DNA from 4 places in the Hymenobacter sp. APR13 genome. Region 3 is predicted to be linked to each of the others. Evidence: riboswitches for the same ligand, from Rfam matches in the RefSeq annotation. Region 3 holds a riboswitch; each other region holds the start of a gene.
What was found. Region 3 has a riboswitch for S-adenosylmethionine ahead of N008_RS15180 (phosphoadenylyl-sulfate reductase). Riboswitches for the same ligand answer to the same signal wherever they lie in the genome.
Positions count from the first base shown of each region.

Region 1: another riboswitch for S-adenosylmethionine. It lies ahead of N008_RS00250 (RimK family alpha-L-glutamate ligase); the one in region 3 lies ahead of N008_RS15180 (phosphoadenylyl-sulfate reductase).
Region 2: another riboswitch for S-adenosylmethionine. It lies ahead of metH (methionine synthase); the one in region 3 lies ahead of N008_RS15180 (phosphoadenylyl-sulfate reductase).
Region 4: another riboswitch for S-adenosylmethionine. It lies ahead of N008_RS05635 (O-acetylhomoserine aminocarboxypropyltransferase/cysteine synthase family protein); the one in region 3 lies ahead of N008_RS15180 (phosphoadenylyl-sulfate reductase).

Region 1 is NZ_CP006587.1:68,427-75,487, forward strand. It holds gene N008_RS00240 (amino acid permease) at 1-482, opposite strand, end outside; gene N008_RS00245 (LLM class flavin-dependent oxidoreductase) at 609-1,628, opposite strand; gene N008_RS00250 (RimK family alpha-L-glutamate ligase) at 1,776-2,765, opposite strand; SAM riboswitch class I at 3,195-3,288, opposite strand; gene N008_RS00255 (hypothetical protein) at 3,689-4,126, shown strand; gene N008_RS00260 (EcsC family protein) at 4,269-5,018, opposite strand; gene N008_RS00265 (hypothetical protein) at 5,029-5,724, opposite strand; gene N008_RS00270 (Gfo/Idh/MocA family protein) at 5,752-6,798, opposite strand.
Region 2 is NZ_CP006587.1:2,129,625-2,136,685, reverse strand. It holds gene metF (methylenetetrahydrofolate reductase [NAD(P)H]) at 1-340, opposite strand, end outside; gene N008_RS22335 (endonuclease domain-containing protein) at 424-915, opposite strand; gene metH (methionine synthase) at 919-4,644, opposite strand; SAM riboswitch class I at 4,717-4,830, opposite strand; gene N008_RS21510 (PA14 domain-containing protein) at 4,989-6,110, shown strand; gene N008_RS08925 (DUF5686 and carboxypeptidase-like regulatory domain-containing protein) at 6,288-7,061, shown strand, end outside.
Region 3 is NZ_CP006587.1:3,629,047-3,636,107, reverse strand. It holds gene N008_RS15185 (SDR family oxidoreductase) at 1-681, opposite strand, end outside; SAM riboswitch class I at 1,108-1,199, shown strand; gene N008_RS15180 (phosphoadenylyl-sulfate reductase) at 1,512-2,288, shown strand; gene cysD (sulfate adenylyltransferase subunit CysD) at 2,448-3,392, shown strand; gene N008_RS15170 (sulfate adenylyltransferase subunit 1) at 3,556-4,845, shown strand; gene cobA (uroporphyrinogen-III C-methyltransferase) at 5,023-5,790, shown strand; gene N008_RS15160 (assimilatory sulfite reductase (NADPH) flavoprotein subunit) at 6,019-7,061, shown strand, end outside.
Region 4 is NZ_CP006587.1:1,333,194-1,340,254, forward strand. It holds gene N008_RS05620 (erythromycin esterase family protein) at 1-2,140, opposite strand, end outside; gene N008_RS21355 (lipocalin family protein) at 2,371-2,787, opposite strand; gene N008_RS05630 (LysM peptidoglycan-binding domain-containing protein) at 3,022-3,300, shown strand; SAM riboswitch class I at 3,719-3,832, shown strand; gene N008_RS05635 (O-acetylhomoserine aminocarboxypropyltransferase/cysteine synthase family protein) at 4,218-5,600, shown strand; gene metX (homoserine O-acetyltransferase family protein) at 5,924-6,973, shown strand; gene N008_RS05645 (homoserine dehydrogenase) at 6,963-7,061, shown strand, end outside.

The sequences.
Region 1 (7,061 bases), 1.3 Mb from region 3:
TGCACGATACTGCCGTCGGCCAGCGTGGCCGTTTCGAACGGCGACATCACCAGCTGCGGCGGCACGATGATGCCGTACTTGCTCAGGAACTTAAGCAGATATTGCGACCAGCTGATGGCCACCGTGGCCGCGCCCACCGAGTATTCCAGCACCAAATCCCAGCCGATAATCCAGGCGAACAGCTCGCCCATGGTGGCGTAGGCGTAGGTGTAGGCCGAGCCGGCCACGGGCACCATGGAGGCAAACTCGGCGTAACACAGCGCCGAGAAGGCGCAGCCCACGGCCGCCACCACAAACGAGAGCGTCACGGCCGGGCCGGCGTTGTTGGCGGCGGCAATGCCGGTTAGCGAGAACAGGCCCGCCCCGATAATTACGCCGATGCCGATGGTAATGAGGTTGAAGCCGTTCAGGCTTCGTTTGAGCGTTCCGGCGCCGGTTTCGGCCGCCTCCTGCCGCAGCAGTTCCAGTGATTTTCTAAGCATGAAAAAGGGTGAAGACGCGCGCAGCCGTTGTGTAGCGGCGCCTTGCTGGTAGTGGGGTGATAGGCAACTGGCTGGGACTGAGCTGCCCGCCAGTACGTGAGAAACTGAAGTTTGAGGGCGAACGAGCTACGCCACTACCTGGATAACGGATTCAGAGAAACGCTCCATTTCTTCCAGCTGCGGACTGGCCTGCAACAAAAAGAAATCCACGCCTACGGCCTCGAAAGCGCCAATCCGGTCCTGCAGCTGGGCAGGCGTGCCGGTCAGGCCGGTGCGCAGGCCGCGGTTGGAAACCGAGTAGTCGTGCAGCGACACCTGCTGCTCCAGCTGGGTGCCGGCCAGCCACTGCTGGTAGTTGCCGTAGCCCGAGGCCGAGGCTTTTACGTTGGTGATGCGGTCCAGTTCCTTCTTCACGTCCTGCTCCGAGTCGCGCACGATGGTGTAGCCGGCCACGCCGAATTTCATCGGCGGCAGGCCTTTCTGCTCGCGGCGGCGGCGCATATCCGCAATGCGGGCCCCAATCAGCTCCGGCGAGTCGCCGTGCATCACGTAACCGTCGCACTGGGTGGAAATGAGGTCCTTGGCCGCTTCCGATTCGCCGCCGGCGTACAGGAATGGGGCTTTGGCGGGCTTGGGCTGCAGCACGTTGTCGGCTACCTGGTAGTACTTGCCGTCGTAGCTGAAATGGTCCTGCTTCCACACGTTGGTCACCACGTCCAGCCACTCGCGGGTGCGGGCGTACCGGTCGTCGTGCTGCTCGAAGTGCAGGCCATACTTGGTGGCCTCATCCTTCCACCAGCTCGATACCACGTTCAGCGACAACCGCCCGGGCGCAATCAAATCGATGTTGGCGGCCTGCTTGGCCAGCAGCGCGGGGTTGTGGAAGGTGGGCCGCACGGCCACCATAATTTCCAGCTGCTCGGTGACAGCGGCCAGCGCGGCGGCCGTGCTCCAGGCCTCCAGCGAAGGCGCCTCGGTGCCTTTGATGTCGTTCAGGTACAGCTCCGCAATCAGCGTGAGGTCGTAGCCCAACGCCTCGCTGCGCTGCGCCAGCTGCTTCACATAGCTCCAGTCGGTGGGCATCTGCTCGTCCTCGACGTTGCGCAGCCAGCCCCCGAAAACGGGCATCCAATAGCCAAATTTCATGGTTCGTTGAGTTGAGTAGAACGTCATGCTGAGCTTGCCGAAGCATCTCGCGTGCTGACGTTGTGATAGTAATCCGGCGTCAGCACGCGAGATGCTTCGGCAAGCTCAGCATGACGTTCTGATTGTTTGCTTGAATGAATCGTCGGCCTATGCCGTGGCCACTCCCTCCTGAGCCACCGCCGTCACCGGCAGCTGCGATTCCAGGTAGTCCACGAAGCGGGCGTAGGGGTCGAAGCCGACCACGTTCACGGCGTCGGCCACGAAGTTGGACAGGGCGTTGATGTCGTAGAACAGCACGTCGCCGGTGCGGTCATCAAGCAAGTATTCGATGCCGCCCACGTCGATTTTGGCGGCGGCCACGATGCGCTCCACGGCTTCAATCACCTCGGCGGGTGGCGTGAAGGCCTCTACCTGGATTCCCTTTTTCGGGGCTTCCGTCAGGCAGAACTCGGCCGACTGCTCTTCCGGAATCTGGCAGATTTCGGCCGGGCACAGGTTGAAGCTCTCGCCGGTGGTGTACACCTTCATGGCGTAGAGAAACTTGCCATTGAGCGTTTCCACGCGGTGAATGTGGCCGCCGCGGGGCGTCACGTACTCCTGCACCAGCGCCGTCTGGTCGATGCCCAGGTCAATCTGGTTGTTGTCGACGGCGGCTTGCAGGCCTTCCGGCGTATCGAAGCGGATGATGCCCGCGCCGCTGCCGCCGATGTTCACCTTCACCACCACCGGAAAGCGCAGCTCGCGCGCGGCATCCGCGGCCCGCGAGGCGTGGTTGATGACCCGCGAAGCCGGATATTTTAGCCCCAGCGACTCAAACAAGGACAGCTGCCGTGCCTTGTTGGTCTCGATGGCCGTGGCCGCCGAGCCGTTGATGATGCGCGTACCGATGCGCTCCAGATGCGTGGCGTAGCCGGCCGTGTGGAAGATACCCTGCCCATGCCCGCGCAGGTACGCCGACGAGCTCATGCGGTTCACCACGAGGCTGTAGCGGCTTTCCCTTTCCGAGGGGTTGAACAGGTGATGCGCGGCGTCGATTTTCTCGTAGGGCAGGCCGCGGCGGTCCAGCTCCGCAAACAGGGGCTTGAACCACTCGGGGTGCTCGAAATAGATACCTATGGGCTTTTGGAGGGATGACACAGTCAGAAGCAAAAAGACGGAAAATGAAAAACGAAACGGCGCCGGCAGAAGCGCAACGCCACCGGCTCCCGGGAAAAAACAACGCAGGAACGGAAGTCCGGCCTAGCCGATTACACCGCCCGCAAACCGCGCAACGAACGAATCAGCAGCCACCGCAGGCCGCCAAACGGAGCGCAAAGCCTGCACCCGGCCTGGCCATCGGGCGACAATCCGAGAAAAAGAGGAGGTGCGGGCGCGAAGCCGCTCAGTGCAGCAGCCGGCCGACGTGCAGCGCCGGCGGGCGCATACCCGCGAAAACAGAGAAGGGGCTAGCTACGCCCGACAACAACAGCAACAACAGCCCCGGCCCGCCAGCCGCAACGCGGCAGCCGGAGCCAAAAAAGCGGAGGTTGAATGCAGGAGGTTGTTGGAAGCGTCCACGGCAACTTGTTTTTATATGGTCAGGAATTGGCACCGTTCCGGAGGGTTCCGGGTGGTTGCCGACGCTTCATCGAGCCTGTCTCTCAGCGCCTCTGTATAAAAACAATCCTTCGGGCTAGAAAGAATTGATAGGGCAAAGGTAAAACCGGATTGCTGCCCCCGCAACCCGGACTGTACAAAGCCCCAACCGCCCCATTTTGTTGCGACTGGCGGTTCTTTCCTCGCCCCTGGCTGCCCGCCTCCGCCAGCCCGAAGCCGGGGCCACGGCCTTCGCCCGCCAGTGCTGGAACCGGCCGATTCCAAGGCGTCAGCCCCGATAAAAACCCGCGACCGAGCCCGCAAACGAAGGTTTAACCGAAAAATTTAAATTTTTCAAGAGGCCAGTTTTTAGCCTTGGCACCGAAAACTGGCACCGGAGTTGCAAATGACCTTGCAGAAGCCCGGCCGCCAGTCCGGACGGCAGCGGGCTTCTTTCACCCGTCATAAATTTTCCAATCATAGCCATGAAGAAGTTCCTCGTCATCCTCGCCGCTTTCTCGTTTTCTGCCGCCGCCGTTTCGGCCCAGACGCTGCCCGCCAAAGCGCCTCACGGCCAGCACCGCATGAAAGGCGACAAAGCCGCCAAAACGCCCGAGCAGCGCGCCGACCACGCCGCCAAGAGCCTCACCAAGCAGCTCGGCCTGTCGGCCGCCCAGACTGAGCAGGTGCGCCAGCTGCACCTGAGCCGCGCCAAGGAAATGCAGGCCTACAAAGCCCAGGTCGGCACCACGCCCGCTACCAAGCGCCAGCACCATGAGGCCATGAAGGGCAAAAAAGCCCAGTACGACGCCCAGCTCAAGCAAATCCTGAGCGCCGACCAGTACGCCAAGTACACCCAGCTGCAGTCTGACCGCATGGCCAAGCGCAAAGCCCACCAGGGCCCCAAGCAGGCCAAAGGCTAAGCTTTCCTGCCACCAAAAAAAACCAGCCCTGACGGTAACGTCAGGGCTGTTTTTTTGTGTCATTCCGAGCGAAGCGAGGAATCTGGGTGATGCTGTAGCATGCGTGGTTACCCAGATTCCTCGCTTTGCTCGGAATGACACCCTACTTTGCGGAATCCGCCTCACCGGCAATGCGGCCGTGCTCGGCAAACCAGCGCAGGCGGTAGCACATGATGGCCGTGTCGCCGAGCTGGGCCAGCAGGCGGTAGTTGGCCACGGCCCCCACGGCGGCCCCGATGACGGGCACCAGCTGGGCCAGCTTGGCCAAGTCGATGTAGTCGCGGTACTCCTGCTGGAACGTGCGCCAGTCGAAGGTTTCGGCAGTGACGGTTTGCTGCGTTTCGGGCCAGGCGGCGAGCTGGCAGTAGGTTTCGCGGCGGGTGTGCTGGCTGCTGAAGGCCAGCTGGAAGATGTGCAGCAGGTAGAGCCGCTCCGGGAAGCTGCGCACGTCATGGCCGTAGAGGGCGGCAATATCAAACAGCAGCTTCAGCTTGATGCCCAGCAGCAGCGGAAAATCGGCCAGGCCCAGCAGGAAGCCGCCGGCCCCGGTCACGCCGCCTTCCACGGCCGCCGTGTTGCGGTACGCCCGGATGCGGGCCCGCACCCGCGCCTCCCGCTCCTGTAGCGTGCCTTCCGAAACCGGCTTCTGCGTGGTGTGCGTGGATCCAAACAGCACGCCCTGCACCATCTTCTGAATGGCCACGGTAATGGCCACATGCACTTTCTCCGGCAGTAATGCGTTCAGCCGCGCCTGCACACGCCGCGCCACCTGGTTCAGCCACGTGGGCTGCTGCTGCATCCGGCGCTGCCAGGCCTGCAGGTCGTGGAGGGCTTGTTGGTCGGAGGAGTTCATGGCGTTGGCTTCATAGGTCCTTTATAATAACCTGGAGATATCGGTATTTGGTGTCATTTGGCTTGTGCTGCGCACTCTGCGCCATGGCTTCTTCGGCCGACATTACTCTCAGAATAAAACGCTTATTGCCATTCCAAACCAGATTAATGGGCACCCACTTTTGCTGATTGATAGCGAACATCTTTCTAATTCGTCCTCCCGCGCTACTATACACCTGAACGCCATTGAGGTCATCTTCGAATACCAGACCCTCATTTAAAGCCGCCATCAATTTGAAGTCTGGTGCACATATAGGTTCAGACCAGATAGTATCCGTTTGGCCACTACGCTCATCTACCAGAAAGACTCGGCCAGCCTCCCAGAACATCCCGGCCACGACGTATTTTTTGAGAGCCGGAATACGGCCTTTGTAGCGAAACTCTGCCACCTCGTCCTCATTCTGCGGAGTTAGCTTATTTTGAAAGAAGCGGGTTTTGCCCGTGTTCAGTTTTAGGAGAACACCTTTCTTGTCGGCCGTCACACCGGCTTTATCGACCACGATACTTGCCTTGGCGGCTTGGCGGGCTTGGTCAAAAGCAACTCTAGTACTAGCCTGGATAGTGTAACGCAAGACGGCCCCACTACTTTTTGCCGATCTTCTCGGCGCCTGCCTGCTGGTGCAGTTAAGGTTACCGACGGAAGCATCTACACAAAATAGGTGCAACAAACTTAGAATTACAGGTAAAAACATGGGTCAGCCTTGCCGTAGGTTAAGATTTCTCAACGCATAAATCCGCTCAATCATCTCCACCACCTTCAGGCCTTCTAGCGCATTAGTGGTGGCTACGCCACGCTGCTGGATGGTGTCGACTACGTTGTCGATGACGTGGACGTGGTTGGCGGCGGAGCCTTGGTAGGGGCCATATTGGTTGGCAGGGTTGGTGGGCGCGAGTTCGGGCATCTGGTAGTCGCGCAGGTGGCAGTAGTCCACTTTGTCCATGTACTGGCCGCCGAGGCGCAGGCTGCCGTGCTCGGCCACCACCGTGAGGGAGCTTTCCAGGTTCCGGTCCCAGACGGCAGTGCTGTATTGCAGGGTGCCGCTGCCACCGCGCAGCAGGTCGAACGTGACGAGGCCGCTATCTTCGAATTCGGTGAGGCCGGCGTGGTTGAAGTCGCGGAAGCGGGCCGAGATATTGGTGATGTCGCCGAACACCCAGTAGAGCAAATCCACGAAATGGCTGAACTGGGTGAAGAGCGTGCCGCCGTCGAGGGCGCGGGTGCCGTGCCAGCTGCCGGGCGTGTAATACCGCTCGTCGCGGTTCCAGAAGCAGTTGAGCTGCACCAGATACACCTGTCCCAGGCGGCCTTCGTCCATCACCTGCTTCAGCCAGGCAGCCGGCGGCGAGTAACGGTTCTGCATCACCCCAAACACAAAACGGCCGGTTTGCAGCGCCGTGTGTACAATCTGCTCGGCATCGGCTTTGCTCAGGGCCAGCGGTTTTTCCACCACCACGTGCAGGCCGGCGCGCAGGCCGCGCACTGCCTGCGGAGCGTGCAGGCCGTTGGGCGTGGCAATGGTCAGCACGTCGGCGGCGGGGCCGTAGATTAGGTAGTCATCGAGGGAGGCGAAGAACGGCACGCCGGAAAACTCGGTAGCCAGCTCCGCCTGCACTTCGGGGTTTGTGTCGATTAGGGCCACGAGTTGGGCGCCGGGGTGGCGCGCCACCAGTGCGGCGTGGCGGCGCCCGATGTGGCCCACGCCGCAAATGGCAAAACGAACGGCAGCAGAAGAATCAGCCAAGGCAAGCAGGGTTCAGAGCACATGAATGTTCGGCAAGCTCCGAAAAAACGCGGGTTTCTCCTGCGCCTATCCTGCCGCTCGTTCCGGGCACGCCGCACGCAGCCACCAGTAGAGCGGACTTTGTAGTTCGCGCCCCGCGCCGATTGCCCCATTCAGGTAGTTCTACCGGCGCGAGGGCGCGAACCATAAAGCTCGCGCTACTGCCACGGGCTGTTGGAAACGCCAAAAGCCGGTTCTGGCCTGTTGAGGCACTGGAACCGGCT
Region 2 (7,061 bases), 1.5 Mb from region 3:
GCAGGTCGATGAGGGCGTTTTCGGTTTCCTCCTTCGAGAAGCCGCCGCAGATGAGGTGGGGCACAGTGTCCACGTCGAAGCGGTTTTTGATGGCCGCGCAGATGCCTACGGTGCCGGGCCGCTTGCGCACGGTCTTCTTTTCCAACAGGCCGTTGGGGTGCTGGCGGTACACGTACTCCTCGCGGTGGTAGGTCACGTCAATAAACGGCGGTTTGAACTCCATCAGGGGCTCGATGTTGGAGAACAGGTTCTTGATGTTCTCGCCCTTTTTGGGGGGCAGGACCTCGAAGGAAAACAGCGTTTTGCCGTTGGCGCGGGTCAGGTGTTCGGTTACTTTCATATCGGTCGGTGGTCCGGCTCGTGCTGGTGGGCGCCTCACCCCCCGGCCCCCTCTCCGAAAAAGGAGAGGGGGAGCCTGACGCGTTATTGGGCAGTTGAGGTGAGGTGAAGTTTGATGGTGGCTATTGTTCGTCGGGGTTGTGTGAGGACCTGGGCGTTGGAAAACCGCAGCAGTCGGTAGCCTAACTCGGCAAGAAGTGCTGTGCGACCAGCATCGTAATCCTGCTGATCAGGCTGATAATGACCTTCGCCATCAACTTCCAGGATCAGCTTGTGGCGCAGGCTCACAAAATCCACGATATACCGGTCGATGCTGTGCTGGCGCCGGAACTTAGCCCCCAGTGCATTGCCACGCACCAGCTGCCAAAGGGCTTCTTCCGCTTCCGTGGGCGCATGGCGCATAGCCCGACTTCGGTCTTTCAGGCTGAGCTTGCCATACTGCCGCTTGTCGGTGGTAAAGGCCTTTTCCTGTGGCAGAACAACCTCTGACCGGTCCATCGTCTGGCTCCCCCTCTCCTTTTTCGGAGAGGGGGCCGGGGGGTGAGGCGTCTCGTCAGGTTCGTTGCGACGGTCCATGCGCTACTCTGCCGTTACGGGCACCGCCGCCGGCTCGTAGTTCAGGTTCGGCATCAGCCAGCGCTCCAGCTCCGGCAGCGGCATGTGTTTGCGCGCGGCCATATCGGCTACCTGGTCCTGGCCGATGCGACCGAGGCCGAAGTAGCGGCTGTCGGGGTGGGCGTAGTAGAGGCCGCTCACGGAGGAGGCGGGGTACATGGCCAGGTTTTCGGTGAGGCGGATGCCGGTGGCGGTTTCGGCGTCGAGCAGGTTGAACAGGGTAATTTTCTCAGTGTGGTCGGGGCAGCCGGGGTAGCCGGGGGCGGGGCGCACGCCTTTGTATTTCTCCTGAATCAGGTCCTCGTTGGTGAGGTTCTCGGCCGGGTCGTAGCCCCAGAACTCCTCCCGTACGCGCTGGTGCAGGCGCTCGGCAAAGGCCTCAGCGAGGCGGTCGGCCAAAGCCTTCATCAGGATGCTACTGTAGTCGTCGTGCTCGGCCTCGAACCGCTCCAGGTGCTTTTCAATACCGATGCCGGCCGTGACAGCAAAGCCGCCGATGTAGTCGGCCCGGCCGGTTTCGAGCGGGGCCACAAAGTCGGAGAAGGCCAGGTTGGGCACGCCCTCGGCCTTTTCGCTCTGCTGGCGCAGGGTGAAAAACTCGGTGGCTACTGTCTGGCGGGTGTCGTCGGTGAACACCTGCACGGTGTCGTGGCCGACGGTGTTGGCGGGCCAGAAGCCGATGACGGCGCGGGCCGTGAGCAGCTTCTCGTCGATGATCTGGCGCAGCATCTTCTGGGCGTCTTGGAAGAGCTGGGTGGCGGCCTCACCCACGTTCGGGTCTTCCAGGATGCGCGGGTAGCGGCCTTTCAGCTCCCAGGTCTGGAAGAACGGCGTCCAGTCGATGTAAGTGGCCAGCTCGGCCAGGTCGTAGTCTTCCAGAGTTCTGGTGCCGAGGAAGGTGGGCTTCACGATGGGCGTAGCGGCCCAGTCGGCTTTGAACCCGTTTTCGCGGGCGGCCTCGATGGTCAGGTAGTTTTTGTCGCGCTGGCGGCCGGCGTAGTCCTCGCGCAGCTGGCGGTACTCCTCGCGCACGGTGCGGGCGTACTCCGCATCGGCCGAGCCGAGCAGGGCGGCGGCCACGCCCACCGAGCGGGAGGCGTCATTCACGTGCACGATGGGGCCGCTGTAGTTGGGCGCGATTTTCACGGCGGCGTGCAGGCGCGAGGTGGTAGCGCCGCCGATGAGCAGCGGGGTTTTCAGGCCGCGCTTTTCCATCTCCTGAGCCACGTACACCATCTCATCCAGGCTCGGCGTAATCAGCCCGCTCAGGCCGATAACGTCCACCTGCTGCTTCTGGGCTTCGTCGAGGATGCGCTCCAGCGGCACCATCACGCCCAGGTCTACGATGTCGAAGTTGTTGCAGGCCAGCACCACGCCCACGATGTTCTTGCCGATGTCGTGGACGTCGCCTTTCACCGTAGCCAGCAGGATTTTACCGGCCGTCTGCCGGTCGCCGCTCTGCTTGTCGGCCAGCAGGTAAGGCTCCAGGTAGGCCACCGCCTTCTTCATCACCCGGGCCGATTTCACTACCTGGGGCAGGAACATCTTGCCGGCCCCGAACAGGTCGCCGACCACGTTCATGCCGGCCATCAGCGGGCCTTCAATCACCTCCAGCGGGCGGCCTACCAGCTGCCGCACTTCCTCGGTATCCTGGTCGATGAACTCGGTAATGCCTTTCACCAAGGCGTGTTGCAGGCGCTCCTTCACCGGCAGGCTGCGCCAGGCGTCGGCTACCACTTCCACTTTGTCTTTCTGCTTCACCGTGTCGGCGAAGTCCACGAGGCGTTCGGTGGCGTCGGGGCGGCGGTTGAGCAGCACGTCTTCCACCAGCTCCAGCAGGTCCTGCGGCACCTCGTCGTACACGGCCAACTGGCTGGGGTTCACGATGCCCATGTCCAGGCCGGCGCGGATGGCGTGGTAGAGGAAGGCCGAGTGCATGGCCTCGCGCACTACGTCGTTGCCGCGGAACGAGAAGCTGATGTTCGAAACACCGCCGCTGGTGAGGGCACCGGGCAAGTTCTGCTTGATCCAGCGGACCGCCTCGATGAAGTCCAGCGCGTAGTTGCGGTGCTCCTCCATGCCGGTGCCCACCGTCAGGATATTGGGGTCGAAAATGATGTCCTCGGCCGGGAAACCGACTTCGTTCACTAGGATGTCGTAGCTGCGCCGGCAGATTTCGATGCGCTTCTCGTAGTTGTCGGCCTGGCCGTTCTCGTCGAAGGCCATGACCACCACGGCCGCGCCGTACTGGCGCACGGTGCGGGCCCGTTGCCGGAACACCTCCTCACCTTCCTTCAGGGAAATGGAGTTGACGATGCTCTTGCCCTGCACGCACTTGAGGCCGGCTTCCAGCACGCTCCACTTCGAGGAGTCAATCATGACGGGCACCCGCGAAATGTCGGGCTCCGAGGCAATCAGGTTCAGGAACGTGGTCATGGCCTGCTCCGAGTCGAGCATACCCTCGTCCATGTTCACGTCGATAACCTGCGCGCCGCCTTCCACCTGGTCGCGGGCTACCTGCAGGGCTGCCTCGTAGTTGCCGGTGCGGATGAGGCGGGCGAAGGCGCGGCTGCCGGTCACGTTGCACCGCTCGCCTACGTTCACGAACAGGCTGTCGGGGTACACGCCAAACGGTTCCAGGCCGCTCAGACGGGTGGCTCTGGGCACTTCCGGTAAGAGGCGCGGCGCGTACTTTTCGGCCAGGCGGGCCAGCTCGCCGATGTGCTGGGGCGTGGTGCCGCAGCAGCCGCCCACCACCGTCACGAGGCCGTCGGCCAGGTAGCCCTCCACTACGCCCGCAAATTCCTGGGCCGACTCATCGTAGCCGCCAAAGGCGTTGGGCAAGCCGGCGTTGGGGTAGGCCGAAATGTGTACGTCGGCAATGCGGCTCAGCTCCTTGATGTATACTTTGAGCTGGTCGGCGCCGAGGGCGCAGTTCAACCCCACGCTCAGCAGCGGCAAATGGCGGATGGAGTTCCAGAACGCCTCCACCGTCTGCCCGCTCAGGGTGCGGCCCGAGGCATCGGTTATCGTACCCGAAATCATGACGGGCACCACTTTGCCGCCCTCGTCAAAGAACTTCTGCACCGCGAACAGGGCGGCCTTGGCGTTGAGCGTGTCGAAGATGGTTTCGATGAGCAGCGCGTCGGAGCCGCCGTCCACGAGGCCGCGCACCTGCTCCAGGTAGGCGGTGGCCAGCTCATCGAACGTCACGGCCCGGAAACCGGGGCGGTTCACGTCGGGCGAGAGGCTGGCGGTGCGGTTGGTGGGCCCCACGGCCCCCGCCACGAAGCGCGGCTTGTCGGGCGTGAGGGCCGTAAAGGCATCCGCCGACTCCCGCGCCAGCCGCGCCGACTCGTAGTTCAGCTCATATACAATGTGCTCCAGCGCGTAGTCGGCCTGGGCGATGGTGGTGCCGCTGAAGGTGTTGGTTTCCACCATGTCGGCCCCGGCGGCGAAGTACTCGTCGTGAATGCCCCGGATGATGTCGGGGCGGGTGAGGCTGAGCAGGTCGTTGTTGCCGCGCAGGGGCTTGGGGTGGTCGGCGAAGCGCGTGCCCCGGAAATCCTCCTCCGTGAGCGTGTGGCGCTGGATCATGGTGCCCATGGCGCCGTCGAGAATCAGCACGCGCTGACGCAGGATGTCGTGGAGGGGGGACGTAGTGGCGGGGGCAGGGAGGACGGTCGGCATATCGGCTCTTCTAAAGAAAATCAGCAGCAAAAAGTGCCTATCCAGAAAGAGCCGCGCGGGACGCGAATCCTGTTCTTATCTTCTTCCAGCGCCCGCAAAGGCCCTGAAAAGGGAATTAGCACCTTGTTTTATTTCAGGTTGCTAAGACGTCATCGGGCCCAATCCCTCGGTCTTTCTGGATAAGTAACGCAGCGAAGATACAACCGGAAACCCAGGAATTGCAACGGGCCGCGTTGGCAGTGCGGAGCGTTTGGTGAAATGGGCACAATGAGGCGTTGAATTCTTCGTTGAAATGAGAGGCGGTTTGCCTGGTTTGAGTCTTGCATATCACTTACTCTTTTATCATGCTACCACTATCCTACGCCGCCGGGGTTGCCGCCCTGCTCCTGGCTCCGCTCCTCAGCCCCGCTCAAACCCTGACGCCGCGCGGCCTGACGGGCACGTATTACCGGGGGCAGAATTTCGAGCGGGCCGTACTGACGCGCATTGACAACCAGCTGGATTTTGAGTGGCGCAAATTGCCGCCCGCCCCGGGCGTACCGGCCGAGCATTTCTCGGTGCGCTGGACGGGTTTTCTGGAAGCGCCCGTGACGGGCCAGTACGTGCTGCACCTGACCGTGGACGACGGCGTGCGGATGTGGCTGGACAACCAGCTGCTGTTCGACTCCTGGCGCGACCAGCACTTTACCAAGGGCCAAGCCCGCGTGCGGCTGGAGGCCGGGAAGCGCTACGCGCTGCGGGTGGAGTACTACCAGAACGCGCTGGACTCCCGGCTGCTGCTGGCCTGGCAGCGGCCCGACGCGTCGATAACGGATTTCTTCGGCGGGCAGTCCAACATTCAGCCCATTCCAATGAGCTACCTCTGGTCGGCGCGGCCAGTGCGGGTTAAGCTCGCTACCGCCGCCGACACGGCCGCTTTTATGGCCGCCCGGCGGGCCCGTATCACGTCTGTGCCCGCCAAAGCGGCTCTGGTCATCGGCTACCGCCCGCGCCCCGCGTCCGCCCCACTGCCCAAGCCCCGCCCCGCCGCCCCGGCGAAGCCGGCTCCCCGGTCCGTCGGGGTCGCCCGGCCGCTTCCGCCTAAAAACGACCCGCCGGCGCTGGCGGAGCTGGGCAACCTGGCCAGGGGCGCGGCCGTCACGCTGCCCAACCTGTACTTCGCCCAAAGCACAGCGGAGCTGCTGCCCTCCAGCCTTCCTACGCTCAACGAGCTGGCCCAGACGCTGCGCCGCCAGCCCGGCCTGCGCCTGGAAGTGGCCGGCCACACCGATAACGTGGGCGAGGCCCACCTGAACCTGCGCCTCTCCCAGCAGCGGGCCCGGGTGGTGCGCCGCTACCTGGTGCAGCAGGGCATCGACTCGGTGCGGCTGCTGGCGCGGGGCTACGGCGGCACGCGCCCCGTGGCCGACAACCGCGACCCGCAGCAGCGCCCCCGCAACCGCCGGGTGGAAGTGGTGGTGCAGTAGCCCGCAGTATGCTAACAATTTGATAACCTGACGACAACCCTCTTGTATACAAGGATGGCGGAACGTAGCGGGTGCTTTTTCGCTTGCGCTATGTGAGAGGCATGGCAGGGCTATCCGAAAGCCGTATCTTACGCCTCGCCGTCTGTCACTTATCTGATTTCCAGCTGCCGATTACCCTTGTTGCTTCCTTACCGCTACCACTTTCTGTTGTTGCTTTTGCTGCTGGCCGGCGCCGGTTCAACCCAGGCCCAGCAGCTGCTGCTGACCGGCCGCATTACGGAGGCCGCCACGGGCAAGCCGGTGCCATTCGCGTCGGTGTTCGTGCCCGGCACCACGGCCGGCGCCACCGCCGATGAAAACGGCCGCTACACCCTCAGCACCGCCCCGGCCGACACGGTGGTGGCTTCGGCCATGGGCTTTGCGGCCCTGAAAAAACCCATCCGGCAGCAGGCCGCGCGCCAGACCATCGACTTTGCGCTGGGCGCCGGGGCCGTGAGCTTGGGCGAGGTGGTGGTGCGGCCCCGCGAGAATCCGGCCTACGCCATCATGCGGCGCGTGCAGCAGCAGAAACCCCGCAACAACAAGGCCCAGCTGGATGCCTTCGAGTTCGACTCTTACAACCGCACCGAAATCAGCCTCAACAACCTGCCCTCGGAGCTGAGCAACCGCAAGGTGCTGCGCCAGATGACGGCCGTGGCCGACAGCCTGGGGCTGGAGCGCGGCGCCAACGGCAAGCCAGTGGTGCCCATCTTCGCCACCGAAATCGACTCGCGCTACTACGTGCTGCGCCAGCCGCTGCGCCGCCGCGAGGAAATCCGGCACAGCCGTATGCGCGGCATGGCCCCGCGCGAGGGCTCGGTGATTTCGCAGGTCACGGGCTCCTCGTTTCAGGACTGGGACTTCTACCGCAACTGGCAGCAAATCATGGGCAAGGACTTCGTGTCGCCGATT
Region 3 (7,061 bases):
GTAGGGAATGAGCGTAAGCAGGTCTTTCTCCTCCTGCGGCGTGTCGCGGGCCGAGAGGTTGATGGGCGTGGCAATGGCTCCGGGGCCGATGCTGTTCACCCGGATGCGGTGCGGGGCCAGTTCCTGGGCCATCGTCTTCATCAACTGCATGATACCGCCCTTGCTGGTGGCGTAGTTGACGTGCCCAGCCCAGGGAATAACCTCGTGCACCGAACTCATACAGATGATTTTGCCGGTGGCTTTGGAAATCTCCGGCTGCGGGCCGCGCCGCACAAACTCGCGGGCGGCCTCGCGGGCGCACAAAAACTGCCCGGTCAGGTTCACGCCAATAACTTTCTGCCACTGCTCCAGCGTCATGTTCAGCAGCGGGGCATCGTCCTGGATGCCGGAGTTGTTGATGAGGATATGCAGCGTGCCGGCCTGCTCGCGGATCTGGTCGAACATGCGCAGCACGTCTTCTTCCTTGCTCACATCGGCCTGCAGCACTGTGGCCTGGCCGCCGGCCTGCTCTATTTCACGCACCACTTCGGCCGCATCGTCGGCGCTGTGCGAGTAATTGACAAACACCCGGGCACCCTCGGCGGCCAGGGCTCGGGCCACCCCGGCCCCAATGCCGGAGCTACCGCCCGTGACGAGGGCTACTTGGTTTTGGAGGCGCTTGGAAGAAGGAAGTGCAGGCATAGTTGAAAGGCAAGGTGTCTCCTGTAAGACTACGTTGCGCGGCTGTAGGTTACATGAAGTTTCCGCTACCAAGGTTGGCCCCCACCTACGAGTGGGCCGTGACGGCAGGAAAACCCCAGCCTGATTTCCGACGGATTGAGCCGGCTCCTGGGCCCGGCCAGAGTGGCGCTTCGGCTAGGGTCGCTATAGGGCGGAAAGGCACTGGCACGGTGCTACCGGTTCTAGCTGCGCCGTTCTGGCAGGTCGGGACCAAGCTGCTGCAACCGGCTACCATTTGCACATAAAAATCTATAATTTAATAGTTTAACCATAAAATAACCTCTGCAAAGATTAGCTCTGCGCCCTTGTAAATGAAATATAATTTGGAAGTGTAAAATTTCCGCTTCTACCTTTGTACTACCAATTCTTTACCCCCCGAAAGGATTGTTTTTATACAGAGGCGTGGAGAGACAGGCTCGACGAAACGCCGGCAACCAGCGGACCTTCCGAAACGGTGCCAAGTCCTGACCATATAAAAACAACAAGCCGTGAAATCCTTGTTCAACACCGCCGCCGCTTCTGCTACCCTCTGTGCTGTACAGCATGGATGTTGTGGTATGCTGAGCATGGGCTGTTGTCAGGGCTAGGCACGCTCCCATTTTTCTGGTTTGTGCGCCGCCTATTTCTGAGCTGACGCGCGCATTTGCGCCGTCGGCCAGGGGAACCGCACACCCGTTTCTGTTTCGCTGAAAACTGCGCTGCGCCGCTGCGTAGGCCGTTTTCGCCGAAACCATCTTCCGGCCGGAATGCCGCGACCCAATCGGGCGGCTTCCTCCTCCCCTCTTTCTGCTATGCCTGCAGCTGATGCTGCGCCGGCCGCCCACGCCTTGCTGGACCGCCTGCGCCCTCTCATAGTGGCCGCCTCCGCCCTGGAGCGCCTGCGTCTGGTGGCCGACACCTTCCCCGGTCAGGCCGTTTTTTCCACCTCGTTCGGGCTGGAAGACCAGATCATCAGCCACCTGATTTTCGCCCACAACTTGCCCATTGAGGTGTTCACCCTCGATACCGGCCGCAACTTCCAGGAAACCTACTCTACCTGGAATAAGACGCTGATCCGCTACCAGAAGCCCATTGCGGTGTACGCCCCGCAGCGCGAGGACCTGGAAAACCTGCTCCTGCAGAAAGGCCCGAACTCCTTCTACGAGAGCGTGGACAACCGCAAGGAGTGCTGCCACATCCGCAAGGTGGAGCCCCTGAACCGGGCCCTGGCCGGCCGCGGGGCCTGGGTGACCGGCATCCGGGCCGAACAGTCGCAGAACCGGCAGACGATGGACCCCGTGGAGTGGGACGCGGCGCACCAACTCGTAAAAATCCACCCGCTCTTCGACTGGACCTGGGAGCAGGCGCTGGCCTTTGTGCAGCAAGAGGGCATTCCGGTGAACCCGCTGCACCAGCAGGGCTTCGTGAGCATCGGCTGCGCCCCCTGCACCCGCGCCATCAAGCCCGGCGAGGATTTCCGGGCCGGCCGCTGGTGGTGGGAAGACCTTTCGGCCAAGGAGTGCGGCCTGCACGCCACCGCGCATCACGACGGCCCCGACCCGGTGGTGGAGCCGGTTCCGGCCAGATAGCACGGCAAAAAAGAACGTCATGCTGAGCGAAGTCGAAGCATTTCTACCGCTGGCTAATCAAGTTGATTCCAACGTCAACCGCTCCATAGCCCAGGGTTTAAACCTTGGGTTAATGAACCGCCACAACGAAGCGGTAGAGATGCTTCGGCTGCGCTCAGCATGACGGACAACAACAGAACTGAAATCCAGACAAATATGAGTACCACTTTCGATTACCTCGACCGGCTGGAAGCCGAAGCCATCCACATCCTGCGGGAGGTGGCGGGGCAGTTTGAGCGGCCGGCCCTGCTGTTTTCGGGCGGCAAGGATTCCATTGTACTCACGCGTTTGGCCGAGAAAGCCTTCCGCCCCGGCCGCTTCCCCTTCCCGCTGGTGCACGTGGATACCGGCCACAACTTCCCCGAGGTGCTGGCCTACCGCGACCAGCTAGCCGCCCAGCTGGGCGAAAAGCTGGTGGTGCGCAAGGTGGAGGATACGATTAAGCGGCAGCGCCTGCGTGAGCCGGGCGGCAAGTACCCCAGCCGCAACCCGCTGCAGACCTACACGCTGCTGGAGGTAATCGAGGAGTTTGAGTTCGACGCCTGCATCGGCGGGGCCCGCCGCGACGAGGAAAAGGCCCGGGCCAAGGAGCGCATCTTCTCGGTGCGCGACGAATTTGGCCAGTGGGACCCCAAGCGCCAGCGCCCCGAGCTCTGGAACATCTACAACGGCCGCATCCAGAAGGGCGAAAACGTGCGCGTGTTCCCGATTTCCAACTGGACGGAGCTGGACGTGTGGCGCTACATCCAGCGCGAAAACATTCCGCTGCCCGACATCTACTTCGGCCACGAGCGTACCTGCGTGGTGCTGCCCTCGGGCCAGCTGCTGGGCCTCACCGAGCATTTGCAGCTCGATGACGAAGACGAAATCGTGACCCGGCAGGTGCGCTTCCGCACCGTGGGCGACTCCACCTGCACCGCCGCCGTGGAAAGCGACGCCCGCACCGTGGAAGACATCATCCAGGACCTGCTGCTGGCCAAAGTAAGCGAGCGGGGCGCCACCCGCCTCGACGACAACATCTCCGAAGCCGGCATGGAAGACCGCAAGCGGAACGGATATTTCTAAATGTGTGAAATGTGACGAATGTGGGTGAATGTGAGAAATAAAGGGTGCACCGTCCGGCACAATGACGCGCCGCTCTGCTGCTCTTTCTCACCACTCATTCCACTTCGCTGAACAGTCATTTTTCACATTTCTCACATTCACCCACATTCTTCACATTACAACCGTGGACTTACTTCGATTTATCACCTGCGGGAGCGTGGATGACGGCAAGAGCACCCTGATTGGGCGGCTGCTGTACGACTCCGAATCCGTGTCGCTGGACGTGCTGGCGGCGCTGGAGAAGCGGCAGGCTTCCAATGGCACCGTGGATTTGGCGTTGCTGACCGACGGCCTGCGCGCCGAGCGGGAACAGGGCATCACCATCGACGTGGCCTACAAGTACTTCACCACGCCCCGCCGCAAGTTCATCATTACCGATGCGCCCGGCCACGTGCAGTACACCCGCAACATGGTCACGGGTGCCAGCAACGCTGATCTGGCCATTGTGCTGGTGGATGCCCGCCAGGGCGTGATTGAGCAAACCCGCCGCCACACCCTCATTGCCGCGCTGCTGGGCATCCGGCATTTTGTGCTGGCCGTGAACAAAATGGACCTGGTGAACTACGACGAGGCCGTGTTTGCCCGCATTGCCACCGACTACGCCGAGCTGACCAACCATTTCAACCTGCCCGCCGCTACGGCCATTCCGCTGAGCGCCTTGCAGGGCGACAACGTGGTGAAGCCCAGCCAGCACTTGCCCTGGTACACCGGCCCCAGCCTGCTCCAGCACCTGGAAAGCGTGCCCGGCGCTCAGGAAACCGAGGCCGCGCCCCGCTTCCAGGTGCAGTACGTCATCCGGCCCCAGACGCCCGAGCTGCCCGACTACCGCGGCTACGCTGGCCAGATTCTGAGCGGCCAGTACCGCCGCGGCCAGCGCGTGCGGGTGCTGCCCTCAGGCCTGGAATCGGAAATCGAAGCCATTGAGGTGAACCAGCAGGAAGTGGAAACGGCCGCGGCCCCGCAGGCCGTGGTTATTCGCCTGCGCGACGACGTGGACGTGAGCCGCGGCGACGCCCTGGTGCCCGCCGGCCCCGAGGAGCCCACCCTCACCCGCGAGCTGGAAGCCACCCTGTGCTGGATGAGCGAGCAGCCTTTGTGGCCCGGCCGTAAGCTGCTGGTGCAGCACCACTCGGCCCTATCGAAAGCAGCCGTGTCGGCCATTCTCTACAAGGTGAACGTGCAGACCTTCGCCCGGGTGCACACCGAGCAGGCCCAGCTCAACGACATCGTGCGGGTGCGCCTCAAAACCGCCCTGCCCCTGGCCGTGGACCACTACGCCGACAACCGCACCACCGGCTCCTTCATCCTGGTCGACGAGCTGACCGGCGACACCCTGGCCGCCGGCCTGGTAGAAGCCGCTAACTCCGAGTACTTCACCGCCCCCGTTGCGCCGCCAGTAGCCTTTTCGATTTAGGCTGCTGACGAACGTCATGCTGAGCGAAGGCGCAGCCGCAGTCGAAGCATCTCTACCGCTTCGTTGCACTGCCAATTGATTAGTCAGAAGTAGAGATGCTTCGACTGCGGCTCCGCCTCCGCTCAGCATGACAGTGCCTTCCCCAATTCACTCATTCACCAACTCACTCATTCACTGATGCAAACGCCCCGCCTTACGGTACTGGGTGCCGGCCCCGGCGACCCGGAGCTGCTCACGCTCAAAGGGGCGCGGGTGCTGTCGGAAGCCGATGTGATTTTGTACGACGCGCTGGCCAACCGCGCCCTGCTCGGGCACGCCCGCCCCGAGGCCGTGCTGGTGCCCGTGGGCAAGCGGCGCGGCATGCGCAGCCACTCGCAGGACGACATCAACGCCCTGATTGTGGATTACGCCCGCCGCTACGGCCACGTGGTGCGCCTCAAGGGCGGCGACCCGTTTGTGTTCGGGCGCGGCCGGGAGGAAATGCTCTACGCCGAAGCCCACGGTCTGCTGACGGACTACGTGCCCGGCATCAGCAGCGCGGTGGCCGCCGCCGGGGCAGCCGGTATTCCCGTCACGCACCGTGGCCTGAGCGAAGGGTTTCGGGTGATTACGGCCACCACCGCCACCGGCGAGCTGGCCGGCAGCATCCGGGAAGCCGCCCGCGACGCCCGTGGCACCACCGTCATTCTGATGGGCCTGGGCGAACTGCCGCGCATCGTGCGGGCCTTCTGCGAGCAGGGCCACGCAGACACCCCGGCCGCCATCATCCAGAACGGCACCCTGCCCCACGCCCGGCTGGTCACCGGCCCCGTAGCCGAGCTGCCCGCCCGCGCCGCCGCCGCCGAAATCGGCGCGCCGGCCATCATCATCATCGGCGAAGTCACCCGCCTGGCCACCCCGGAGAAGCTGGCGCTGCTGCCGGAGTTGTACGCGGCGGTAGCCTGAACAGCAATTCACAAACAGCACATCATGCTGAGCGAAGTCGAAGCATCTCTACCGCTGGCTAACCAACCTGATTATACCGATTAACGCTCCATAGCCCAGGGTCTAAACCCTGGGCTACTGAACCGCCACAACGAAGCGGTAGAGATGCTTCGGCAAGCGGACGCCAGATAGAGCATGACCTCTTCCTTCTCTGACGCGCCCAACCCACTGCCCCAACCACCACGTCCTATGTCTCTTCTTTCAGCTTCCCCCACGCTTCCCATTGGCCTCGACGATCAGGCGCTGCAGCAGCTGGCAGCGAGCCTCACCTCCCAGCAGCTGGTGTGGCTGAGCGGCTACTTGTACGGCCGCGCCGGCGCGGCAGCGCCCCCCATTGCGGCCGTGGCCCCGGCTCCGGCGGTGGTAGAAGCAGCCGCGGCTAGTCGGCTCACCATCCTGTTTGGCTCCCAGACCGGCAACAGCAAGAAAGCCGCCGGTCTGGTGGCCGAAGCGGCCCGCCGCCGGGGCCTGCAGCCGCAGGTGCGCGACATGAACGACTACCCCACCAAGGACCTCAAAACCGAGCAGTTGCTGCTGGTGGTGGTGAGCACCCAGGGGGAAGGCGACCCGCCCATGGCGGCCGAGGAGCTGCACCAGTTCCTGCTCAGCAGCCGCGCCCCCAAGCTGCCCGACCTGCAGTACGCCGTATTGGCCCTGGGCGACAAAAGCTACCTGCAGTTCTGCCAGACCGGCTTCGAGTTCGACCAGCGCCTGGCCGAGCTGGGCGGCCGCCGCCTGGCCGAGCGGCTGGACTGCGACGTAACCTTCGAGGACGAAACCCGCCAGTGGGCCGAGCAGGTGCTCAGCCGCATCATTGAGTTGCAGCCCGTCCCGGCCCCCGTAACGGCTGGTGCCGCCGTGGCCGCGCCGTTGGTGGCTTCGGTTGGTGCGGGCTACGCGCCGGAAGTGGCCCCGCGGCCCGCCGCCGTGGAGTACAACGCCCGCAACCCTTTTGGGGCGGAGCTGCTGGAGAAGATTCAGCTCAACGGCCGGGGCTCCACCAAGGAAACCTACCACCTGGAGTTTTCCCTGGCTGATTCGGGCCTGACCTACGAGACCGGCGATGCCCTGATGGTGCAGCCCCGCAACCGCCCCGCGCTGGTGCAGGAGGTGCTGCAGGCTGCCCGCCTCTCCGAAGCCGCCCCGGTGCGCCTCGAAGCCGAGGAATTGGACCTGACCACCGCCCTCACCGAGCGGCTGGAACTGTCGGTCATCACCCGCGACGTGCTGGA
Region 4 (7,061 bases), 2.3 Mb from region 3:
GGCCAGAGTAGCCTGCCGTCAGATACATACCAGTAGCCCGGTGGCTAGCGCGCTTGGCCGCAAAGCGAATCACGTATACTGATTGCCCGTCACGTTGCTCAATAGTATCCAGGCGCAGCTGGTACTTGCCCAACATACTGCTCTTGAACAATGGCGAAATACGCACCGGATCGAAGCCGCCCGCAAACCCATGGCCGCCTTCCTCAAGAGTGGCAGGTCGCGTAGCGGAAATCACCTGAGCCAGATCGTTCTTCTGCTGCACCTGTTCAATTGGCGTCGGCTCCATCATCAGAAAGCCGCCACCCCAGTTGTGATAACCAGCCGGAGTCCATAGCTGACTGGTATATTCCACGTCGCTTCGTAGCGTATCAAAGTTGATGGCCCGCCGCCGGGTATAGACCTGCTGGGTGTAATCCTGCCGCTCGTAGTTGGTTTTTGCAGCCTCAATCACCTTTTTCATAAGGCGCTTCGGGTCCTGCGACTGGGCACTCACGCGCACATCGGCCAGGGCAAAAGCGGCCGGCGTGAGGCGCACCGCCGCCGCAGTTCCGGCCGTCGCCGTCAGCGTAGCCGGCTCGTAGCCGATGCTGCTGATCTGCACCAGTTCACCCCGGCGCGCATCCAGCCGGAACCGGCCCTGGGCATCCGTCACGGTGCCGGCACTGCGGGCAGGCACGGCTACCGTGGCGAAGGGCACCGGCTGGCCGGTTTTGCGGTCGAGCACCGCGCCGCTGAGAGGGAAAGCCGCGCCGGTTTTGGCAACGGGGCGCTGGGTAGCGGCATTCTGCTGGCCCAGGCGGACCGGTGTTCGGGTGGCAAGCGCGTCTGCTGCTGCGGGCTGTAGGGCCGCTGCTATACTTGCGGCAGCGTGCGGCGGCTCAATAGTTTTCAGGAACAGAAACCCATCCACGGCCTCGCTCCAAGGGCCGGCAACCGGCAGAAACTCGAATGCATGCGTGGTGAGGCGGCGGCCCGGCGCGTCGTGCTTGAGGCTAATGAAGCTGTAGTCCTGCCCCTGGGCAAGCAGGTCGGCTTCCAGAGAACCAGAAGCGGGCGGTGGTACCAGATGGTGCTTGTCCCAGTAGCCGAAGCCGTGGGTACCGCCGCCGGCCAGCGTGCTGAGCACATACACCGCCTCAGGCCCCAGGGCCGCTTTCACCGTCTGGCCCATGGGCTTGAACTCCTTCAGCTCCGGGTATTCCAGCCCGCTTACCTTGCCGGCCAGGTGCCCGATTGCGCCCCAGCAGACCACCTTTTCCTGCGGGTGCTGGCGCAGGTACCACAGCAGGTTGTCAGCCATCTGGGCGTCGCGGGCGTTGCTGTCTTTGGCCTTGAACTCGGTGGAGTCCTTCACGGCCGGGTCGTTGGTGGCGTAATCGTGCGCCAAAGCTTGCAGGCTGCGCACCTGCTGCAGCCAGAAGGTGGCCCGCTCGCGCCGTTTGGCATCGGGGCCGGTGGCTACTTTGGTCAGCAGCTTGCGGGCCTTACCCAGCTGCATGTCAAAGAGCAGAATCTGGTGCGAGGGCGGAAATATGTTATGCTCGCCCATCATGCTCACGCACTCGTCGAGGTAGTCGTAGGCAATGCCATCGGCCCCTTTTTCGGGCTTGAGGAACACTTCCAGCTCCTCCAGCATCTCGTCGTCGTTCCAGCTCACCTGCGAGTCGAAACCTGTGACGCGCAAGCCGCCTTTGCCCAGCAGCGGCAGCATGGCCTGAAACTCCTGCGTCTCAGTCCAGACCGGATACACGGAGGCCGCAATAGCCGCCGGCACCGGCGCGCCCCGCTGGATTTCCCGCTCGGCGCGGTCGAGGGAGTAGAAGCCGCTTTCAAACGCCACCGTCGTAAAGCCCATCCGTTCCTTCAGGAACCTAATCAGCCGGATTTTGGCCTCAGTGGCCGTGCCCACGCCGTGGGTCGGCTCGCCCAGCATCACCACCCGCGCCCGCCCGATTTCCTGGCGCAGAAACTCCAGGTCCGAGAAGTCGGTGTCGGCGGGGCTGATGCTGCGGATGGCGTGGGTGGGCAACGGGGCGGCTGCCGGAGCCGTGGTGGCGGGGGTTGTGGGTTGGGCCAGGGCTGGAGCCGTAGCGGCGGTGAGCAGGCAGCAGGCGGCCAGCAACCGGAAATTCACAGGCATAGCAATCAAGTAATTCAGGGAGTAATAATTCTGCCGCCAAACTACATGAGCCATTCCTAATACTCTCCACTATCAGCCACCTGACTGCTAAGGTGCAGGAGGCCACACCTACGTCTAGCGCACCGGCAACAGCGCCATTCGAAAGGCCTGAAAACACAAAAAGCCCTTCCGCACGGGGCAGAAGGGCTTTTTGTGTTTTCAGACGGCTTTTTCAAACCGGTTGCAGGAGCTTACTCCTTCTCAAGGCGCAGCTCAGCACCGGCGGCGCTTTTCAGCGTCAGCTTGTCGTCGGTGAGGGTTACCACGTTGAACGTGTTGCTCTGGGCAGCGCCATCGGGGGTCATGGTGATGGTTTTACCGGGCTGGTCGAACGTGTATTTGCCGTTTACGGCACCAGCGGGCGAGGTCATGTTGTACTGGCCGTTGGCGAAGAAGGTGATGCGCTCATCTTCCTGGGCATCGGTCTGCTTTACTTTGTCGCCGGCGGCGCTCAGTTCTTTATCTGTTTTCCAGACTTTGCTTTGCGTGCCGTAGAGCATGTTTACGCCTTCTACTTTACCTTCCTTGCTGCCACACGAGGCGGCAAACAACGACACAAGCATCAGGAGGCTGGCCAGGTAGCGGAACGGATGGGAGAGAGTTTTCATGGAATTCCGTGAAATGGTTGAGAGATGAAAAGCGTGTTTTGCCTGAGCCGAAGGGTGCCGGCCGACCACTGGCAACCCCAGTGTTGCGCTTCTTACGGGAGGTTGCGGCAAGATGTTTACAGCTGATATATATGGCCTGATAACTTATTGCGGATCTTGGCGTAAGAAGCCACACGACAGGCCCTGAAGCTGGTAGTCGGCTCTTTTCCCACTCTTCCAACCCAACGCACGACTATGGGACTCTTTGATTTTCTCTCGAACGAAGGCGAAAAAAAACCCGTTGAACCCGTTAAGCCCGCTGCTACCGGCGACACCGACTTCTTCGGCAATGCCAACGCCGCCGCCGGCGAAACCTACACGGTAGTAAGCGGCGACTCGCTCTCCAAAATTGCCCGCAACCACTACGGCGACGGCACCAAATGGAAGCAGATCTACGAAGCCAACAAGGCCATCATCGGCGCCGACCCCGACAAAATCGAAATCGGCCAGGTACTGACCCTGCCCAAAGAATAGCCGTTTCCTTTTCCAGGAAATGTACTAAAAGCCGCCTTGCAAAGGGCGGCTTTTTTTGTGTCTTTCCCTGGCACTTTGGCCGCTGGGCAGGCTGGTTTCGCCCCCGAAAACCGACTGGCCAGCGGCGGCATTTTCAGCTACCACCACCGCTGCAGCGGCAGTAGCCGGGGCCTTTTCGGCCGCTTACAGAAGCCGGCAACTCCGATTAGCCGAATAAGCCATCAATCATACAAATCAAATTATCAGATACATACACACAACCTCCACTACAGATACAGCCATCAGGAGCGCGCAAACGGCGTTCTTTTGCTTGCGCCAAAAAAAATAACCGGCAGCTGTTGCAGATATCAAAACTACGCCTATACCTTTGCAACACCAACCCGGTACTCCCCCGCTCGCGGCGGGGAAGTTTTCATAGGATTTATACAGAAGTGGCGAGAGAATAGGCTCCCCGACCCACTGGCAACCTTCGACCGCGCGAAAGGTGCCAATTCCTACCCGACCAGCCATCCGGCGGCGGGGCATATAACCTCGGAGTACCATGGAAAACACCCTCGCTTTCGCCCCCCAATACCCCACCGCTTCGGCCGCCTTCGGGCCTGCTGCTTCGCCGTGGGGTTTGCGCGTTTCTGCGGCTACGGCCCTAGTTGCCGGCCGAATGCGAATGCGCGGCTGTTGCGGCGCGTGTTGTTGCTGTTGCTAGCCTGAATCCGGCTACGCAGCCCCCCCCTCCCCCTCCTGCACACCTGACCGGTACCGGCCTGCCCTGGCCCCCGGCTCCCTCCTTTGCTTTGGCCTAGCCGGTTCCGTGCGCGGTTCGGCTGGTTCGGCAGAGGACTCTGCTACGCTTCGGCGCGGCATTTCAGCGGTCTACGCTCCCCTTTCCCATACCAAACGCCTTCCAAATCAGCCCTGCCATGTCCACGCAGAACCTCCACTTCGAGACCCTTCAGCTCCACGCCGGCCAGCAGCCCGACCCCGTTACCGGTTCGCGCGCCGTGCCCATTCACCAGACCACCAGCTACGTGTTCAAGAACGCCGAGCACGGCGCCAACCTGTTTGCGCTGAAGGAGTTCGGCAACATCTACACCCGCCTGATGAACCCCACCACCGACGTGTTCGAGCAGCGCGTGGCGGCCTTGGAAGGCGGCGTGGCGGCCTTGGCGGTATCGTCGGGGCAGGCGGCGCAATTCATTGCCCTCAACAACATCCTGCAGGCCGGCGACAACTTCGTGAGCACCACGCACCTGTATGGTGGCACCTACAACCAGTTCAAGGTGGCCTTCAAGCGCCTGGGCATTGAGGTGCGCTTCGCCGACGGCGACCAGCCCGCCAAGTTTGAGGCCCTGATTGACGAGAACACCAAGGCCATTTACCTGGAAACCATCGGCAACCCCAGCTTCAGCATCCCCGATTTTGAGGCTATTGCCGCCATTGCCCGCAAGCACGACCTGCCGCTCATCGTGGACAACACCTTTGGGGCGGGCGGTTACCTGTTCCGGCCGCTGGAGCACGGCGCCAGCATCGTGGTGGAATCAGCTACCAAGTGGATTGGCGGCCACGGCACCAGCGTGGGCGGCGTGATTGTGGACGGCGGCACCTACGACTTCGGCAACGGCAAGTTCCCGCAGTTCACCGAGCCGTCCGACGGCTACCACGGGCTGGTGTTCAACGACGTATTCGGCAAAAACGGGCCGTTCGGCAACATTGCTTTCATCATCCGGGCCCGGGTGGAAGGCCTGCGCGACTTTGGTCCGTCGCAGAGTCCGTTCAACTCTTTCCTGCTGCTGCAGGGCCTCGAAACGCTGAGTCTGCGGGTGGAGCGCACCGTGGAAAACGCCCTGCGCGTGGCTACGTGGCTGGAGCAGCACCCGCAGGTGGAAGCCGTGAACTACCCCGGTCTGCCGAGCAGCCCCTACCACCAACTGGCCCAGAAATACCTGAAGCGCGGCTACGGCGGCGTGCTCACCTTCGCCATCAAAGGCAGCAAGGAAACCGCCACCCAGTTCATCGACAACCTGAAGCTGGTAAGCCACTTGGCCAACGTCGGCGACGCCAAAACGCTCATCATCCAGCCCTCGGCCACCACGCACCAGCAGCTTTCCGACGCCGAGCAGCGCGCCGCCGGCGTAACGCCCACGCTGCTACGCCTGTCGGTGGGCATCGAGCACTTCGACGATATCCGGGCCGACTTGCAGCAGGCCTTCGACGCCGTGCGCAACGCCGCCACGCCAGACCCCAAAGAAACTACGCTGCTGCCCGAGCCGCAGCCCGAACATGCCGCACCGCTGGAGGTGTAAGTGAGAGTGGGGTTATGGGCGGGCTGTTTTGAGAGGGCAGCCCGCCCCGCCTCCAGCCTCGCGGCACGCGGGCAGGACGTCGGTTTTTTTGTGAGAGAGGAAACCGATACTCCCTGCCCGCCCATGGCCGGGGCTGAGCCGGCACTACCGGCTCAGCCTGCGGGCTATGGATATTCTCACGGCCCTGATGGCCGATTTGCACCGTCAGGCTTCGGCTTGGCATACGCGCCGCAGGCGGGCAGCCGGTGCGCCACTTGCGCCAATTGGCGGCCACGCGCTTCGCACGTCGCGAAACTGATTTTCGCGCTCCTTTTTTCTTTCTGATGAGCTCTACCATTTCTTCTGACGCGCCGCACGTGTTCCGGTTGCCCCGGCCGCTGCGGCTGGAAAACGGGGCGCTGCTGCCGCAGGTGGAGGTAGCCTACCAGACCTACGGCCGCCTCAACGCCGCCCGCGACAACGTGGTGTGGGTGTGCCATGCCCTCACCGCCAACGCCAACGTGCTCGACTGGTGGCCCGGCCTGTTCGGGGCCGGCTGCCACTTCGACCCGGCCGACTGGTTTGTGGTGTGCGCCAACGTGGTGGGCTCCTGCTACGGCAGCACCGGCCCCGTATCGCCGCCCGATTCTGCGGCGGAGTCGCTGTACCACGCGTTTCCGCTGCTGACCGTGCGCGACCTAGTGGCGGTGCATGAGGCGCTGCGCGAGCACCTGGCTTTGCGCCAGATCAATACGCTGATTGGAGGCTCGCTGGGCGGGCAGCAGGCCGTAGAGTGGGCCGTGCAGCAGCCTACGTTGTTTGAGAATCTGGTGCTGATTGCCACCAACGCCCGCCATTCGGCCTGGGGCATAGCCTTCAACGAGGCGCAGCGGCTGGCCATCTTCGCCGACCCGACGTACGCGGCGGCCACGCCCGAGGGCGGCGCGGCCGGCCTGCGGGCGGCCCGGGCCATGGCCCTGCTCAGCTACCGCAGCTACGACGCCTACCAGCGCAGCCAGACCGAAACCACCGACGACGCGCTGGACGACTTCCGGGCCAGTTCCTACCAGCGCTACCAGGGCGACAAGCTGGTGGCCCGCTTCAACGCCTACTCCTACGTGGCCCTGAGCCGCACCATGGACTCGCACCACGTAGGGCGCGGCCGCGGCGGCGTACGGGAGGCGCTGGGCCGCATCCGGGCCCGCACCCTCGTCATCAGCATCACCTCCGACGTGCTGTTTCCGCCCGCTGAGCAGCAGCTTTTGGCCCAGCACATTCAAGGCGCCATGTACGCCGAAATGGACTCCCAGTACGGCCACGACGGCTTTCTGCTAGAAACCACCCAGCTCACGCATTTTCTCGAACGATTTTCCGTCCAGACCTATGTCCACTAATCCTGCTCCCGCTTCTGCCCCGCTTCGTATTGGCCTGATTGGGTTCGGCTGCGTGGGCCAGGGCCTCTACGACATACTGCAGCAGCAG